Linked DNA regions of Kribbella sp. NBC_01245. The protein of the gene in region 1 interacts with the protein of each later gene in a pairwise test. Links are inferred from orthologs where the notes say so. Each region holds a gene or a part of one and is shown on either strand. Other genes may lie near its edges. The genes, in order: OG394_RS19500 and ndk.

Region 1 (8,905 bases):
GGGGCAAGGTCAATGTCGACTTGTCGGGATAGCCCGGTTCGAATTGTTGCCCTGAGCCCCCAATCACACCGCTGGCGACTTTGCCGGCGACGAGTGGCTGGGTGTAGTACTGCATCGCCTGGATGATGCCGGTGACAACGGCGAACATGATGATCGGCGAGATGTTCGGCAGCGTGATGTGCTGGAATCGCCGCAACGGGCCGGCGCCGTCCAGCTCGGATGCTTCGTACTGCTCCTTGGGCACGTCGAGCAGCGAGGCCATGAAGATGACCATCAGGTCACCGATACCCCAGATCGCCAGCAGGGTAAGGGCCGGCTTCGACCAGGTCGGGTCGTTGAACCAGCCTGGCTGAGGTAGTCCGAGAGCGCCGAGGATGTTGTTCACCGGGCCCGTGCCGGGGTTGAGCAGGAAGGCGAACGACATCGTCGCGGCCACCGGCGGCGCCAGGTAGGGCAGGTAGAACGCGGTCCGGAACAGGCCCGCGCCGGTCTTGATCTTCGTGATCAGCAGGCCGATGCCCAGACCGAAGGCGACGCGCAGGGTGACCATGATCAGGACCAGCCAGACCGTGTTCTCCATGGCGGGCCAGAAGTTCGGGAAGTCGGTGAACACGTACTTCCAGTTACGCAGGCCCACCAGTGTCGGCGGGGTGTAGCCGTCGTACTTCACGAACGAGAAGTAGATCGTCGAGAACAACGGGTACAGGAAGAACAGGCCGACACCGAGCAGCCAGGGCGACAGGAAGGCCAGGTTGCGCAGCGTCTCGCGCCGCCGCTTCCGGCGCAGGGAGCCCTGCGCCGGAGCGGCGATTCGAACGGCCTCGTCAGTGGCCGGGAAAGAGGTCATCGTCACTTGGCCTGGGCGATGTCTTTGTCGATCTGCTCATCGGCCTTCTTCAGCGCCGCCGGCAGGTCGGTGATCTTGCCGGACTCGTACTGGTAGCCGAGGTCCTGCAGGGTGACCAGGTAGGCGCCGCCGTTCACGCTGGCGGGCGCGCTGTTGCTGTCCTTGTGCTGGGCGATGCCGATGAAGACGTCCATGATCGGGTCGTCGGCCAGCTTCGGCGACTTCAGCGCCTCGAACGTCGAGGGCACGTTGTGGATCGCGTTGGAGAAGTTGACGACGGCGTCGGTGTCCGTGGTCAGGTACTTGGTCAGCTCCCAGGCGGCGTTCTTCTTCTCGCTCTTGTTGGAGATACCGATGATCGTGCCCGAGAGGTAGCCCTTGCCGTAGCTGTCTTCCTGGTCGTCCGGCACGGGCACCGGTGCGACGCCGAGCTCGAACTTGATCCCCGCGTCCTTGGCCATGCCCGCGCGCCATTCACCGTCGAAGGTCATCGCGACCTGGCCGGTGTGGAACGGGTTCTTCGCACCCCACTCGTCGCCGAAGGTGGTGCGGTACTTCTCCAGCTTGGCGAAACCGCCGAGCGCGTCGACGAGCTTCTTCTGGCCCTGGTACGCCTTGACGAAGTTCGGGTCCTTCGAAGCGTTGGACTTGCCCTGCTCGTCGAAGTACTTCAGACCCCACAGGGCGCCGTACTGGCTCGTGGTCACCTCGTAGCCGTGGTAGTTCGGCATGAAGCCCAGCTGGCTGAAGGTGTCGCCCTTGGGCTTGGTGAGCTTCTTGGCGACGGCCTCGAACTCGGACAGCGTCTTCGGGGGATTGGCGATCCCTGCGGCCTTGAAGGCGTCCTTGTTGTAGTACAGGCCGTACGCGTCGTTCAGCAGCGGCAGTGCGCAGCGCTTGCCCTCGAACTGGGTGTAGTCCAGGACCGGCTTCGGGAACGTCTCTTCCAGGTTGATCGCGGACTTCTCGATGAACGGCTTCAGGTCGGTGAAGACGTTCGAGGAGCAGAAGGCGCCCACATTGGTGGTGGTGAACGACGAGACGACGTCCGGGGAGCTGGGGCCACCGGTGCGCAGGGCCTGCTTGATCTTGTCGTCGTTGATGTTGCCGACGACCTTGACCTTGATGTTGGGGAACTTGGCCTGGAAGTTCTTGATGCTGGCCTCGATCCCCTTCACTTCGCTCGGCGCGCTCCAACCGTGCCAGAAGAGGATCTCGACGTTCTTCGCGGAGGGGTCGTCACTGGCCGTGGTGCCGGCGGGTGTGCCGGTGCAGGCGGTGCCGAACAGCGCGATCGCCGCGGCAGCCGCGACTGCTCTGTGAACTCGGGGCATTTCCGGTCTCCTGATCTTGTGCTGGGACTTCTACAAGGGATTGCGTGCTCACTCGGCGGCAGGTGTTCCGGCGGTGTCGAAGACCTCGTCGCGGGTGGTGCTCAGAGCCGACTGCAACGCACCGGTGAGCACGGGATCGTCCGTGACAGCGGTGAGCAACAGCCGGGGTCTTGGTACTGCGAGTTCGGCCAGTTCCTCTTGGATCAGGCCGCGTAAGCGCTCCCCGCCCGCAGTGATGACACCGCCGGCCAGGACGATCAGTTCGGGGTCTACGACCGCGACGATGGCGGCCAGCCCGACGGCCAGCCGATGGGCGAACTCGGAGAGCACCGAGTCGCCCGGACCCCGCAAGTGCAGGGCCTGGGTGATGGCGTCCTCCGCGGTCGTCGCGCGCAGGCCGTGGTCGTGGGCCAGCGCCAGGATCGGCTCGGCGCCGGCGAGTTCCTGGAAACCGCCCGCGTTGTTGCGGCCGACGTTGCGCACCAGCGGAGTGCCGGGCAGGGGGAGGAAGGCGACTTCACCGGCACCGCCGGTGGCGCCGCGGTGGAGCCGTCCACCGATCACCACCGCGGCGCCGATTCCCTCCTCGCCCCAGAGGAGGACGAAGTTGCCGGAGTCGCGGGCATGCCCGATGCGCTGCTCGGCGACGGCGGCGAGGTTGACGTCGTTCTCGACCTCGAGCGGTACGCCGATCGCGGCCGCGAGATCTTCCAGCAGGCGCGGGCTGTGCCAGCCGGGCAGGTGGGTCGCGTAGCGCAGCCGCCCGGTCGTCGGGTCGAACCCGCCGGGCGTGCCGATCACGACCCGGCGCAGCTGATCCTCGGCCAGGCCGGCTTCGCCGAGTGCGCCATGAATGGCCTTCACCACTCGCTCGACCGTGCCGCGGGCGTTGCGACCGGGCGTCGGCAGTTCGAACCGGCCGACGACCGTGCCGCGTAGATCGGCGATGGCGGCCAGGATCCGGGCCGGGTTGACGTCGAGCGCGGCCACATGGGCGATGCCGGCGTTGATCTCGTACAGCTGGGCGTTCGGGCCGGGGCGGCCGGCGCTGGTGCCGCTGAGGCGGACCAGGCCGACGGTCTCGAGGCGGCCGAGCAGTTGGGAGGCGGTCGGCTTGGACAGCCCGGTCAGGGTGCCGAGGGCGGTGCGGGACAGCGGGCCCTGTTCGAGCAGGAGGTCGAGCGCGGCGCGATCGTTCATCGCTCGCAGCAGGCGGGGCGTACCCGGTGTGCCGGCCATCTTCGCCCCCTCTCAGGTGCCGCTCGGTGGAACTGTTAGGAAAGTTTCCTATTGATGGGTAGGACGGTAAAGGCGACCACCGGCAGGTGTCAATGACTGAACCTTTGGCCAGCGAGCGGTCCCCCTTTACTTTTTGTCCGCGGGTGGTCGCATCTGGTCCGGGGAGGTGGCTGCCTGGTGGGGCGCCGCGCGGACCAGATGCGACCACCCGCGGACAAAAAGGGGGACCACTCGCGGCAAGGGCGACCTGGCGGGCGGGTTAGGGTGGCCTAAGTTGTTTGCCGAGCTGGAGGGTCTGGGTGCGGGAGCTCACGGCTGGGCGGTTGTTGTGGCGTTCGGTACGGCGTCATCGGGGGCGGATGGCGCTTGGTATCTCGGTGCTGGCGTTGCACCAGGCGACCGAGGCGGCCGTACCGGTGCTGATCGGGCTCACCGTCGACAAGGCGATCGCGACCGGCAACATCGCGAACCTCGGGTTCTGCGTGCTCCTGATGGTGTTGCTGTTCCTGGCGCTGTCGAACGCGTGGAAGACCGGCGCGCGGCAGGTGGTGCGGGCGATCGAGACCGAGACGCACCAGCTCCGGCTGGAGATCGCCGGGCGCGTGTTGGATCCTCGCGGTCATCGCACCGGCCTGCGTTCGGGCGAGCTCCTGTCGATTGCCACCTCCGACGCAGAGAAGTCGGCCCTCGTGTTGCGCGCCGTCTCGATGGGTTCGGCGGCGGTCGCGGCACTGGTCGTTTCGTCGGTGGCCCTGCTGACCATCGACGTACCTCTCGGCCTCGGCGTTCTGGTCGGCGTACCGCTGATCGTGGTTGCGTTGCAGGCTTTGTCGCCGCTGTTGACCCGGCGGACCGAGAGCCAGCAGGAGTCGATCGCGAGTACGACGGCGCTGGCCACCGACCTGGTCGCGGGTCTGCGCACGCTGCGCGGGATCGGCGCCCAACACAACGCGGCCGAGCGCTATCGCCGGTCGAGCCAGCGGGCCTTGACCGCGACTCTGCGAGCGGCCGCGACGAACGGCATCCAGGACGGCGTGACCACTTTTGCGAGCGGGTTGTTCCTCGCGGCCGTGGCCGGCGTGGCCGGGTGGTTCGCGTTGAACGGGCGGCTGAGCATCGGTGAGCTCGTCACGGTGGTCGGGCTGGCGCAGTTCGTGGCCGAGCCGGTCGGCACGCTCGGGTATTGCGGTCAGCTCGCGGCCCTGGCGAAGGCGTCCGCTGGTCGGTTGGCCGCCGTACTGGCTGCTCCTGGATTGGTTTCGTCTGGTGCGGTTGCCGAGGTTGACCCGGCCGATGGCTGGTTGGCTTTGGAGGGCATCAGTTATCGCGGTCTAGCGCGAGTGGATCTTGTCGTTAGAGCGGGTGAGCTGGTCGGCGTGCTCTGTTATGACCCGCGGGATGCCGACGCGCTGCTCGCGCTCGTGGTCGGCCGGGCGCCCGAGCACGAGGGCCGCCTGCTGATCGGTGGTACGCCGGCCGAGACGCTGGACATCGACTTGGTACGACGCACGGTGCTGCTCGAACAACACGACACCGACCTCTTCGAAGGCACGATCCGGACCAACCTGCTCGCCGGTTCGGAGGCGGACGACGAACGCCTCGCGCGGGTCGTCGGCGCTGCCGCCGCGACCGATCTGGTCGACGCCGTCGGGTTGGACCATGCCGTCACCGATCGCGGGCGAACGTTGTCGGGTGGGCAGCGGCAGCGCCTCGGATTGGCCCGGGCCTTGCTGGCGGAGCCGCCGCTACTCGTGCTGCACGACCCGAGTACGGCGGTCGACGCGGTGACGGAGGAGTTGCTCGCGGAAGGACTCGTCGCGGAGCGGGCGAATGCGGCCACGCTCGTGTTGACGAGTAGCCCGGCGCTACTCGGCAAGATGCACCGGGTCGTCGTACTGGACGAAGGCCGGGTGGTTGCCGAGGGCACGCATTCCGACCTGGCCGAAACGGATCTGCGGTACCGGGAGGCGGTGCTCCGATGAGCGAGTTGTTGCCGATCGCCGGCGCCAAAGGGACGTGGGCGGTGTTGTGGCGCGATATGCGCAGGGGACCGGCCGTGCTGGCGGCGCTGGTGGTGAGCTCGGCGAGTGCGGCCGGGTTGGTCGCGCCCTGGGCACTCGGGCGACTCGTCGATGACCTGACTGGTGATGCCGATCAGGATTCGGTGCTGCGGATCGCCGTACTGATCGCGGCTGCCGCACTGGCCTCCGGATTGCTAACGGCCGTCGGCAGCATGCTGGTGTCCCGGGTCGGTGAGACCGTGCTCGCGCGGCTCCGGGAGCAGGTGGTCGATCGGGTTCTACAGTTGCCCACGGCAACGATGGAGAAGGTGCGCACGGGCGACCTACTCTCCCGGGTAGGCGACGATGTCTCGGTCGTCGCGAACGCCATCAGCACGACCGGGCCGATCCTCTTGCAGGCCGCGTTGACCGTATTGCTGACCGGCGTCGGCATGTTCGCGCTCGACTGGCGGCTGGGGTTGGCCGGTCTGCTCTGCGTGCCGGTTTATCTGCTGGCGCTGCGCTGGTACCTGCCGCGCTCGGCACCGTTCTACGCGCGCGAACGCGTGGCGATGGGCGAGCGTTCGCAGGTGCTGATCGCCTCCATGCGGGGTAGCGCGACCGTGCGGGCTTACCGGCTGGAAGACGAGCACCTGGCCCGGATCGACGACCGATCGCGAGTGGCGATGGACTTGTCGCTCGGGGTGTTCCGGTTGTTCAGCCACTTCGCGTCGCGGATCAACCATGCCGAGTTCGTCGGCCTGACCGCCGTACTCGTCACTGGATTCTTCCTGGTCCGCGGTGACCTCGCGACGGTTGGTGCGACCACTGCTGCCGCTCTCTACTTCCACCGGTTGTTCAACCCGCTCGGGACTCTGGTGATGGAGTTCGACCAGGTCCAGTCGGCCGGAGCCAGCTTGGCCCGTCTTGCCGGGGTTGCCGACCTACCGCCCGCCGCAGCCGCTACGGAAGGCCCGGGCCCTCGGGACAGCTCGATTGAGGTTGTTGGACTTAGTCACCGGTACGACGCGGGGCCGCTCGTACTGGCTGACGTGTCGTTCCGGATCGAGCCAGGCGAGCGGGTGGCGCTTGTAGGTGCGAGTGGTGCTGGCAAGACCACACTGGCGGCCATAGTCGCGGGAATTCTTCAACCCACACAGGGATCGGTACTACTCGGCGGGATCGACGTACGCGCGCTTGGTGAGGCTCGGACGCGGTTGCAGGTGGCGCTGTTGAGTCAGGAGGTCCACGTCTTCTCGGGACCGCTAGTGGAAGACGTACGACTTGCTTCTTCTTCTGCCACTGACGCCGAGGTAGAAGCGGCACTGGAGGTTGCAGGCGCGTTGACGTGGGTGCGGGCTTTGCCGGAAGGCTTGCACAGCCAGGTCGGGGAGAACGCTCACCAACTGACAGGAGCCCAGTCCCAGCAGTTGGCGTTCGCCCGGCTCGTGCTGGCTGATCCGCCGGTTGCAGTCCTCGACGAGGCCACTGCGGAGGCGGGTAGTGCGGGTGCTCGTGAGTTGGAACGGGCGAGTGCGGCCGCCACTGACGGCCGCACCACCCTCATCGTTGCTCACCGGTTGACCCAGGCCGAGCAGGCGGATCGCATCATCGTGCTGGACCAGGGCCGCATCGTCGAGGTCGGCTCGCACAAGGAACTACTGACCCGCGACGGCCGCTACGCCCACCTCTGGCACAGCTGGACCGGTACGTAACTAGGGGAGTTGCCAGTTGATCGGTTCGCCGCCGCGTTCGGTCAGCAGGGTGTTGACGCGGCTGAAGGGGCGGGAGCCGAAGAAGCCGCGGTCAGCCGACATCGGGCTCGGGTGCGCGCTCTCGATGTACGGAATGCTGCCGAGCATCGGCTTGAGCGTCTGCGCGTCGCGTCCCCAGAGGATCGCCACCAGCGGACCGCCGCGCGCGACGAGAGCCTTGATCGCCTGCTCTGTAACGGCTTCCCAGCCCTTGCCGCGGTGTGAGCCGGGCTTGCCGGGCTGAACCGTCAGGACCCTGTTGAGCATCAGTACGCCGCGATCGGCCCATGGCGAGAGGTCGCCATTACTGGGCGCCGGGGCGTTCAGATCCGCCATGAGCTCGCGGTAGATGTTCTGCAGGCTGCGGGGGATTGGCCGGACGTCAGGCGCTACCGAGAAGCTCAAGCCGACAGGGTGGCCGGGCGTCGGGTACGGGTCTTGTCCGACGACCAGCACCTTCACTTCGGCCAGTGGCCGGGTGAAGGCGCGCAACACGTTCTCCCCGGCAGGGAGGTACGGACGGCCTGCGGCGATCTCCGCGCGCAAGAACTCGCCCATCCGGCTAACGGTGTCCTCGACCGGCGCAAGCGCTTCTGCCCAGTCCGGCGCGACCAAGTCGCTCAGTGATTTCGGGCTCACCCGCCACAGTCTCCCAGGTCGGGACCCGTGCAGCGCTCCGGGGGTTCAGACCGTGCGGCGTCTTGACGTCAAGGTCCCGGTGGGTGCTCTCTGTAGTCAGGGATCTGCGGGGAGGGACTTCGATGCCAGTCGGGCCGCGGGAGAAGCGGGACTTCAAGGTCGCGTTCATCAGCGCGGGTTCCGCCCTGATCGGTGCTCTGGTCGGGGCGTTGGTCAGCATCCTGGCCGTCACCCTGCAACTCGACGCCGATCGCGATCAGGAAGCACGCGAGCGACGCGCGGTGGCCTATGCCGACTTCCTGGAGGCGGCCAACACCTACCGGAATGAGGCCGTCCACGCCAAGGAGAGGATCGCCGCGAGCCGCCAAATCAAGCTGACGCTGAACGAACCTGCCTTGAGGACTTACCTGACGTCCAGAGCGCACTACCAGGCGTCGCTCGTCCAGGTTTTCGTCTACGGCAGCGACGAGGCCTGGCGCCGCGCCGTGCTGGTCGGTCAAACCTTGCCGCCCGCGACCGGCGTGATCGAAAGCCCCAACGTCGACCCGGCAGCCTTCAGCCAGGCCTACCAGGGCTTCCTCCTCGTCTTCTGCGCCGAAGCCCTCGCAACCCCCCGCTCCACCTGCACCCGCTGACCCCGTCCCCTCACGTCCCCCTTCTTTGCGTTCATTCGCCGCAAACCGCCCTCGCCCTGGCCGCCCGCGATGGCTAGGCCCGCTTGGCCACCTGCTCAAAGGCGATGCGGTGACTAGGCCTCCTTAGCCACCTGCTCGAGGCGGTTGTGGTGGGCTTCCCAGGTTGCTGCGTCGCTTGGCGGCAGGCTGGCGTTGTTCTCGGCCATGCCGACGGATCCATCGACAAGTTCGCGGACGATGTCGGCGTGACCGGCGTGGCGGTGGGTATCGGCGATCACCCGCACCAAGGCGTGATTCAGCGTCACCTCGTTGGCATCGGCCGGCCACCACGGCACCCGCCCGATCGCGTCCAGCGGCAGCGCATCGATGGTCGCGTCCGAGTGCGCCCACGCCCTGCGATAACACTCGACGATCTGCTCGCGCGACTCGTCCGCCGTGGCCCACATATCCGCATTGG
Region 2 (8,920 bases), 1.1 Mb from region 1 along the record:
CGGCCGGTGGCGCGAGGTCGAGCAGTAGGCCGCCCGTGAAGCCCGCGATCGCGCCGAACTCCGGCCCGCGGGCCAGGCCGAGCGCGACGACGACCACCAGTGCGAGGTCACACGTCACCCCGGCGATGGCCAGTTGCGGCAGCGTCGAGAGTTGCAGGGTCACGGCGACCATCAGGAACAGCGCGGCGATCGCGACGCGCAGGCCCGCCATCAGCGCGGCCCCGGTAGCGGTCGGCGTGAGCTGCGGGCGGTCGGCCCGACGACCACGCCGACGGTGTCGATCCGGCCGGCATCGGCGTACGGCCTGATCAGGGCAGTGGACCCGAGCGTGCCGGTGGCGGGGCCGACCGAGGTGATGACGCCGATCGGCACGCCCGCGACGTACGGCGCGTTGCCGCTCGAGCCCCAGGTCATCACCTTCGCGCCGACCCTGGGCCGGGCCTTGAGGTCGACCAGCCGGTATTCCAAAGTGGCGTGCGAACCGAGCTCACCGCGGCCGGTGACAAAGCCGAGGGCCTGAGTGGTGTCGAGGCGCCCGCCGACGGTGGAACCGCGGTCGCCGATCAGCAGCACCGTCGCGGTCGACGCGGTGGCTCGCACGACCCGGCCGATCAGGCCGTCGCCGTTCAGCACGGTCATGTCGGCGCGAACGCCGTCCGCCGCGCCGGCGTCGATCGTGATGGTCTGGCTGAAGCTCTGCGCGGGCCCGATCGCGATCACCCGGGCGGGCGCGATCTTGTAGCCGACGTTGCTCGCGACCCGGAGCAGCTTGTCGAGCTCGACGGCACGCTTGCGGGCGTAGTCGGTGCTTCGCAGCTGACTCGTCAGTTTGCGGTTTTCCTCGCGGAGGCGCTCGTTCTCCGCGGTGAGTCGCTCGGCCGCGGCGAACTTCGCCTTGAGGTCGTCGACCGGTTTGCGGGCCGACGTCGCGCTCGACTGCAGCGGGCCGAAGATGCCGGCCGCGGTATCGCGCAACGGATCGACCGGCGACCCGGCTGAGCGGCGGGCGTCCAGGATCATCAGGGTGAGCGAGGCCAGCACGACCAGCGCGAGCACGGTCCGGCGGCGGCGGATGTCCTTGGGCAGCCCGGCGGACCGGACCACACCCCTGGTAGGCGGTGCGCCGAGATCTTTCAGCATTCGTCGGTCCTCAGCGGCGGTCGGTGACGAGGATGCGTTGCAGGGTCTCGATGTTGTCCACGCACTTGCCCGCGCCGAGCACGACGGCGTCGAGCGGGTTGTCCGCGACATGGATCGGGATACCGGTCTCGTGCCGCAGGCGCTCGTCCAGGCCCTGCAGCAGGGCACCGCCGCCGGTGAGCACGATGCCCCGGTCGACGATGTCACCGGCCAGCTCGGGCGGCGTCTTGTCCAGGGTGGCCTTGACCGCGTCGATGATCGAGGCGAGTGGTTCTTCGATCGCCTTGCGGATATCGGCCGCGGAGACCTTCACCGTGCGCGGCAGGCCGGAGACCATGTCCCGGCCGCGGATCTCGGCGGTCGGCTCCTCGCGGGCCGGGAAGGCCGAGCCGATGGTCATCTTGATCTGCTCGGAGGTGGCCTCGCCGAGCATCAGCGAGTACTCCTTCTTGCAGTACGTCTGGATGGCCTTGTCGATGGCGTCACCGCCGACCCGGATCGACTGGCTGGTGACGATGCCGCCGAACGAGATCACCGCGACCTCGGTGGTCCCACCGCCGACGTCGACGACCATGTTGCCGGTGGCGTCGCGCACCTCGAGGTTGGACCCGAGGGCCGCGGCCATCGGCTCCTCGATGATGTAGACCTTGCGGGCGCCGGCCATATAGCCCGCGTCCCGGACAGCGCGCTGCTCGACGGCGGTGATCCCCGACGGAACGCAGACGACGATCCGGGGTTTCGCGAAGTACCGACGGCGGTGCACGCGCTGGATGAAGTAGCGCAGCATCTGCTCGGCGGCGTCGAAGTCCGCGATCACGCCGTCCTTCAACGGCCGGATCGCGGTGATGTTGCCCGGCGTCCGGCCGATCATCTTCTTCGCCTCATGCCCGAAGGCGACCGCCTCGCGCGGTTCGTCGGTCCGGGTCGCGACCACGGACGGCTCGTTCAGCACGACGCCACGTCCGCGGACATAAACCAGGGTGTTCGCCGTACCGAGATCTACCGCCATATCGCGGCCGAGCATGCTGTTCGCCATCGCGCCGCCTCCCGCCCATTGCTTCGCTCCACAGGCTAGACGCGTTCCGGCCCCCGCCCGGCGACCGACACGTCACCGCTCAGCCACTCACGCATCGTATCCGACCGACTACCCCATGCCATCATCCGGGGTCCGGAGCCTCGTTACCGAACCGTGAAGGTCAACGAGCAACTCGCGGCGAAGTTGGTGTGTCACACATCACACCAGCTATTCCCTTGGGAGGGGACCATGAAACTGCTCCGGTTTGCCGTCGCACTACCCGTTGTCCTGGCGGCCGTCACCGGCACCGTCGGCACTCTGCCCGCGTCGGCCGCGCCCAGTCACCAGTGTCTGAGCTCGATGTCGCGGCTGCCCGCGATGGGCCAGGAGACCGGGTTCGTCGGCGTGACGCTGTCGCCGAACCACCGCAACGTCGTGCCGAACTTCCGGATCAACCCGGCGCTCTGCCAGGGCGCCGTGTTCGCGATCGGGATCAGCCGTCGCGACGGCAGCCAGTTCCGCAACGCCAACGCCAGCTTCGACCCGTCGACCGGCTGGGTGCGGGCCACTCACCGGCTGGGCTGGGCCGACACCGGCGACTGGACCATCCGGCAGATCGCCGTCAGCTGGAACGGGCAGGGCGCGGTGCGGTCGCTCGACCCGGCCAAGCAGACCTCGGTCGCGCGGGTGAAGCGCGCCTCGGTGCTGACGGCATACCCGACCGGCAAGTTCCAGGCCGACAACAACGACGTGTTGTGGGTAGGCGGCTACTTGAAGGCGTACAACAGCAAGGGTGGACTCTCACCACTGCCGTGGCAGCTCGTCGAACTGCAGGGCCGTCGCTACGGCTGGGGCGGCGAGTATGGCGTGGTGAACGACTTCGAGTCCACGTCCACCGGGCGCTGGGGCGGGGGGATCAACTTCGGCTACAAGTACCCGCAGGAGATCCGCGTGATCTTCCGCTCCCGCTACCAGACCATCGCCTCCGACTTCACCTACATGGGCGTCGGAATCGGCCATCCCTGATCTTCGGGCTCAGGGGAGGTCGGGGAACCAGAGCTTGATCTCGCGCTCGGCGGACTCCGGGGAGTCGGAACCGTGAACCAGGTTCTCGCGGTTCGACAGCGACAAGTCGCCACGGATCGTGCCCGGAGCCGCCTTGCGTCCGTCGGTGGCGCCGTTCAGCGCGCGCACCACCTCGATCGCCTCGTCGCCCTCGAGCACCAGCGCCACCAGCGGACCACTGGTGACGAACGCGCGCAGCGGCGGGTAGAAGTCGCGCTCGACGTGCTCGGCGTAGTGCTGGTCGGCCTGATCGGCGTCGATCGTGCGCAGCTCCATCGCGACCAGGCTCAGGCCCTTGGCCTCGAACCGGCCGAGGATGTCACCGACCAGGCCCCGCCGAACGGCGTCGGGCTTGAGCAGGACCAGGGTGCGCTGCGACATGTCACTCTCTCCGGGTGTTCAGGCGGAACCGACTGGGACGCTCAGCCTAGCGGGTGACGCTCCCGCGACCGGCTCGCAGGTCTGGCACAACCAACCGGTCGTTCTCCGCATCGTTGCTGGTGGAGGCGCGCTTCCCCGCGCCCCACCGACCTCGGAGGACCCGGCCAGCCAGCGGTTCGTCAGCCGCCCGGACGGTTCGAAGAAGCACGGCGTCGCGTTCAACTTCGGCATGGCTTCCGGTGGCAGCGACACCATTGCCTACGGCGACGACACCTATAGCTACGGCCCGGCCGACGCCGGCACCTGGATCCTGTACGACAAGGCCGGCAAGCCGTGGCGCCGGTACGCCGCGGTCTGGGCCAGCCGTTTCACCGCCCCGCCCGCGCCGCGCGTCGTCACGGCCGGCACCACCGTGACTGTCAACCACCAACTGCTCGGCTCGACCGCCACCACCGCGCTGGTCGGCGTACCGGGTAAGCGCACCGTGACACTCACTTCGCCGATGGGCGGCTACACCCACCTCACGGCGATCGCCGGTTCGACCGGAAAGACCACCGTGACCTACACCGCGACAAGCAACCGCGCAATCGACGCGTCGTACGACGGCCGCGCGACCTGCTCGTCGTACAACAACGCGGGCTCGGCGGTCCAGATCGTCAACGTCCGCCGCAAGATCACGCGGGCGGTCAGCGACAGCACGCCGGCCGTCGGTCAGTACGTGAAGGTCACCGGCACGGTCTACCCGGCGGCGAACGGCCAGAAGGTGTACCTGCAGCGCTGGGACGGCACGAAGTTCGTGAACGTCGTCGCGGTCAGCACCACCAGCGGTAAGTACACCGCCTACTTCAAGCCCGCCAAGAAGGGCACGCACACGCTGCGGCTCTACACCGCCGCGAATACCTGGAACGTGGCGAGCGTCTCCCCCAATGTGAGCGTCAGCGCTCACTAGCCATGCTCCAGTCGCCCGGTTCCGGCATCTCCGCCGGGACCGGGCAACCTTTTGTTCACCGGCTTCCGTCTTGCAGTCGTCAATGCCAATTCACGGAGGTCTTCATGATCGGAAGCACAGGGCGGCGGGCGGGTGCCACCGTCGCCGCGATCGCGCTGGCCGGCGCCGGCGCGCTCGCCTCGGCTCCCCTCGCGTCCGCCGAACCTGCCGCCTCGCCGCAGGCTTGTCTGGACAGCATCAAGAACGTGCGCTTCAACGACACCAACGGCCAGTTCCTGCTCGGCGGTTTCACCATCCAAAGCCTGGGTGTGTGGCAGGTCGGGGTGAAACAGGCCGAGGCCGTGCGCGTCTACACCAGCCAGAAGGGCGGCGGGGTGAGGTTCATCAGCAGGCTGGGGAGCAACTCGCTGTCTGCCTCGGCCGATCACGATGCTGTGGCCTGCAAGGGTGCGGTGATGACGTTCGGCTTCAGCAAGGGCGACGGCAGCGGATACCGCAACGCGTTCGCGCACAACCTCGGCGCCCGCTATGAACCGGCCCGGAAGATGGCCGACCGGCGATTGCCAGGTGGTTCGCTGACCGCCTGGTTGCCGATCACGCCGAAGGACACCGGCGAGTGGAAGATCCGGCAAGTCGCGGTCCGCCAGGGCGCCGAACTCGTGGTCAGGCCGATCGGTGACGTCAGCACCACCGTCCGGCGAGCGTCGTACTTGGGTGCGAACCAACGGCATTGGGTGCGGATGGACCACCAGCCGCTCGTCGCCATCGAGAAGACCCGCGCACGCGACGCCGACCGGACCCCGAGGTCATACGTGATCTGGAAGGGCGAGCTCGTCGGCATCACCGGCCACCTGACGACAATCTCGACCAAGGGCGCCATGGTCGGGCTCAAGGGCCAGCCCATCGTGCTGCAGGCGCGCAAGGGTGGCGCCAAGGGCTCGTGGCAGACCGTGCTGGTGGAGCAGAAGAGCACTCACGCCAACGGGTATTACCTGCTCCAGGTCAAGCGGGCCAAGGTGGCCGGCCACGAGCTCCGGCTGCACTACCCGTCGCCGTACCAGAGCATCGCCAAGTCCTATCAATACTTGGGCAAAGTGCGTTGAGCTGACGACAGCTCACCTGCCGCGTCCCGTCTCGGGGGACGCGGCAGGTGCCGAACTTTTCCCGGCCGGTGGCGTCTTACTGGCGTAGTCCGTAAGCATCCTCGGGAGGGAATCATCATGATCACCACCTTCGGCCGGCGCGCTGTGGCGGCCGTCGCCGGGCTCGCCCTGGCCGGCACCGGCTTGTTCGGCGCGACCACGGCCATCGCGACGACTTCGGCCGCCAACTCGGCTTTGGCTTGTCTGAACGCGTTGGAGCAGCCGACGTTCTTCGACAACTACGGCCAGACCATCATCTCGCCGGCCAATCACGCCATCCGGACGCTGACCCTGGTCAACAGCAACGCCTGCCAGGGTGCGGTTGCCACGGTCGGTATCAGCAAGCCCTACAGCAACAAGGTCTACAGCGCCTACGCGCGCATCGGCTATGACGGCGAGATGCATTACCTGGCATCGAAGCACCAGATCAGCCTCGCGGATACCGGCCACTGGCGAATCCGCCAGATCGCGGTCACAAAGAACGGCGTGACGAAGGTGAAGAACTACGACCTCGCCGATATCCGGACCACCTCGGTCCGCCGGGCGTCGATCCTCACCGGTTCGCCCAAGGGATCGATTCCGGTCAACCAGTGGTTCACCGGCTACCTCAAGGCGTACACCTCGACCGGTTCGATCGTGCCGCTGAAGGGCCGGACGATGGTGCTGCAGGCTTCGCGCAACGGCCTTCCATACAAGGACATCCTGGTCAAACCGAACGCGACGCACGCCAACGGCTATTACCTGCTCGGCCGCGACCTCTCGCCGTACCGTGGCCACAACGTGCGCGCCGTCTTCAAGTCGCCGTACGAAACGATCGCCTCGTCGTACGTCTATCTCGGCGTGGTCCGCTAGCGACCCGCGTCAGCCGGCTTCGGCCGCCGCCTTGGCCTCGTCGATGCGGCGGCCGAGTTTGATCGCCATCACCCAGAACCCGGCGAAAGCCAGCCCGAGCACGAACATCACCGGCACGATGAAGCCGAGGCCGACCGCGCCGACCTGGACGATCCAGCCGAGGACGTAGCCGACCTTGTGCCGCAGCAGGCCGGCCGCGACCAGCGTGAACAGGGCCAGCCCGAGGCAGACCGCCAGGGACACGCCCTTCGAGACGTCCGCGACGGAGATCATTACCGGGGTGACCAACGCCAGCACGATCGCCTCGAAGGTCAGCACAATGGCCGCCAGTGACCTCATCGGTTCGAGCCCTTCAGCAGCACCCGGGCCTCGCCCGCGGTGATGACGGACCCGGTGATCAGGACGCCACCACTGCCCATCGGGGAGTTCTCCTCGGCCAGCCGAACGCCCTCGCTGATCGCCTCGTCCAGCCGCGGCGCGACCAGCACCCGGTCGTCGCCGAAGACCTCCATTGCGATCTCACCGAGGTCCCGCGCCGACATCGACCGGTCGAACGAGTTCTGGGTGCAGACGATGGTCTCCATGATCGGTTCGTAGGCCTCGAGCAGACCGTAAACGTCCTTGTCCCGCATCACGCCGACCACCCCGATCAGCGGGGCGAACGCGAACGCCTCCGACACCGCCTCGGCCGTCGCCTTGGCGCCGTGCGGGTTGTGCGCCGCGTCCACGATCACGGTCGGGCTGCGGCGTACCACCTCGAGCCGTCCGGGTGAGGTGACGTCGTTGAAGCCGTTGCGCACCAGGTCGATGTCGATCCGGTCGTCCTGCGAGCCGGCGCCGAGGAACGCCTCGACCGCCGCGAGAGCCGTCGCCGCGTTGTGCGCCTGGTACTCGCCGTGCAGGGGGATGAAGATGTCCTCGTACTCCGCGCCGAGCCCGCGCAACCGGACCAGCTGGCCGCCGACCGCGACCTCTCGCGTCAGTACGCCGAACTCGAGGCCCTCGCGAACGATCGTGGCGCCGACCTGGGCCGCGCGGCCCATCAGCACCTCGAACACCTCGACGGTCTGCTGCGACGTCACGGCAGTGGCGCCGGACTTGATGATGCCGGCCTTCTCCCCCGCGATGCCGACCGGATCGTCGCCGAGCAGGTGGCTGTGGTCGACGTCGATGGGCGTGACCACGGCGACGACGCCGTCCGCGACGTTCGTACAATCCCAGGTGCCACCGAGACCGACCTCGATCACGGCCACGTCGACCGGGGCGTCCGCGAACACCGCGAAGGCCATCGCCGTGATCACCTCGAAGAACGACAGCGGTACGTCGAACTCGGCGTCGACCAGGTCGAGATACGGCTCGAGCTCCTCGTAGACCTCGACGAACCGCTCTTCGCTGATCGGCTCGTTGTCCAGCGTGATCCGCTCGCGCACGGTCTCCAGATGCGGGCTGGTGAACCGGCCGGTACGCAGGCCCGCCGACCGCAGCAGCGAGTCGATCATCCGCGCCGTGGAGGTCTTGCCGTTGGTGCCGGTGAGGTGGATGACCGGGTAGGTCCTCTGCGGGTCACCGAGCAGTTCCACCAGGCGCTGGACGCGCTCCAGGGTGGGCGAGATCTTGCTCTCGGGCCAGCGAGCCTGGAGCTTGGCCGAGACATCGGCGTACGAGGTGTTGGTCATGAGGAGACCCACTGTAGTTAATCCGGTCGGAAGCACACCTTGACGGGCACTAGGATTGCGTGCATGACCGAGACGTCCCGCGTTCCTGACAAGCCCACCCTCGAAGGCCTCGAGGAGAAATGGGCTGCCGTATGGAAGGAGCAGCAGACCTACGCCTTCGACCGGACGGCCGAGCGCGCTGACGTCTACTCGATCGACACCCCGCCGCCGACCGTCTCCGGTTCGCTGCACGTCGGGCACATCTTCAGCTACACCCACACCGACCTGGTCGCGCGGTTCCAGCGCATGCGCGGCAAGAAGGTGTTCTACCCGATCGGCTGGGACGACAACGGCCTGCCGACCGAGCGCCGCGTGCAGAACTATTACGGCGTCCGCTGCGACCCGTCCCTGCCGTACGACGCCTCGTTCGAGCCGCCGGCCAAGCCCGACGCGAAGAAGCAGATCCCGATCAGCCGGCAGAATTTCGTCGAGCTGTGCGGTCAGCTGACGCATATCGACGAGCAGGCGTTCGAGGCGATGTGGCGCCAGGTCGGCCTCAGCGTCGACTGGTCGTACCTCTACACCACCATCTCGGACGACTCACGGCGTACGTCGCAGCGGGCGTTCCTGCGCAACTTCGCCCGCGGTGAGGCGTACCTGTCCGAGGCGCCGACGATGTGGGACGTCACGTTCCAGACCGCCGTCGCGCAGGCCGAGCTGG

The links.
Region 2: the proteins of OG394_RS19500 (region 1) and ndk interact in binary tests that used the Escherichia coli proteins (3 or more experiments, as listed by UniProt). The link is inferred for Kribbella sp. NBC_01245 from one-to-one orthologs.

What each region holds. Positions count from the first base shown.
Region 1 is NZ_CP108487.1:4,388,128-4,397,032, reverse strand. Bases 5,975-8,905 are described here. They hold OG394_RS19500 (uracil-DNA glycosylase), read right to left. Parts: upstream 7,814-8,905; coding sequence 7,136-7,813; downstream 5,975-7,135. Other genes in these bases: OG394_RS19490 (DinB family protein), read right to left, coding at 8,562-8,905; OG394_RS19495 (hypothetical protein), read left to right, coding at 7,936-8,448; OG394_RS19505 (ABC transporter ATP-binding protein), read left to right, coding at 5,975-7,135. Also shown: OG394_RS19525 (carbohydrate ABC transporter permease), read right to left, coding at 1-847; OG394_RS19520 (ABC transporter substrate-binding protein), read right to left, coding at 850-2,181; OG394_RS19515 (ROK family transcriptional regulator), read right to left, coding at 2,230-3,420; OG394_RS19510 (ABC transporter ATP-binding protein), read left to right, coding at 3,720-5,402; more of OG394_RS19505, read left to right, coding at 5,399-5,974. UniProt on the Escherichia coli protein: Excises uracil residues from the DNA which can arise as a result of misincorporation of dUMP residues by DNA polymerase or due to deamination of cytosine.
Region 2 is NZ_CP108487.1:3,300,008-3,308,927, forward strand. The notes cover bases 1,897-4,842. They hold ndk (nucleoside-diphosphate kinase), read right to left. Parts: upstream 3,602-4,842; coding sequence 3,191-3,601; downstream 1,897-3,190. Other genes in these bases: OG394_RS14490 (rod shape-determining protein), read right to left, coding at 1,897-2,176; OG394_RS14495 (hypothetical protein), read left to right, coding at 2,405-3,181; OG394_RS14505 (hypothetical protein), read left to right, coding at 3,600-4,550; OG394_RS14510 (hypothetical protein), read left to right, coding at 4,655-4,842. In the rest of the region: rod shape-determining protein MreD, read right to left, coding at 1-211; rod shape-determining protein MreC, read right to left, coding at 211-1,140; more of OG394_RS14490, read right to left, coding at 1,151-1,896; more of OG394_RS14510, read left to right, coding at 4,843-5,653; OG394_RS14515 (hypothetical protein), read left to right, coding at 5,771-6,544; OG394_RS14520 (DUF4233 domain-containing protein), read right to left, coding at 6,554-6,883; OG394_RS14525 (bifunctional folylpolyglutamate synthase/dihydrofolate synthase), read right to left, coding at 6,880-8,220; valS (valine--tRNA ligase), read left to right, coding at 8,284-8,920. UniProt on the Escherichia coli protein: Major role in the synthesis of nucleoside triphosphates other than ATP. The ATP gamma phosphate is transferred to the NDP beta phosphate via a ping-pong mechanism, using a phosphorylated active-site intermediate.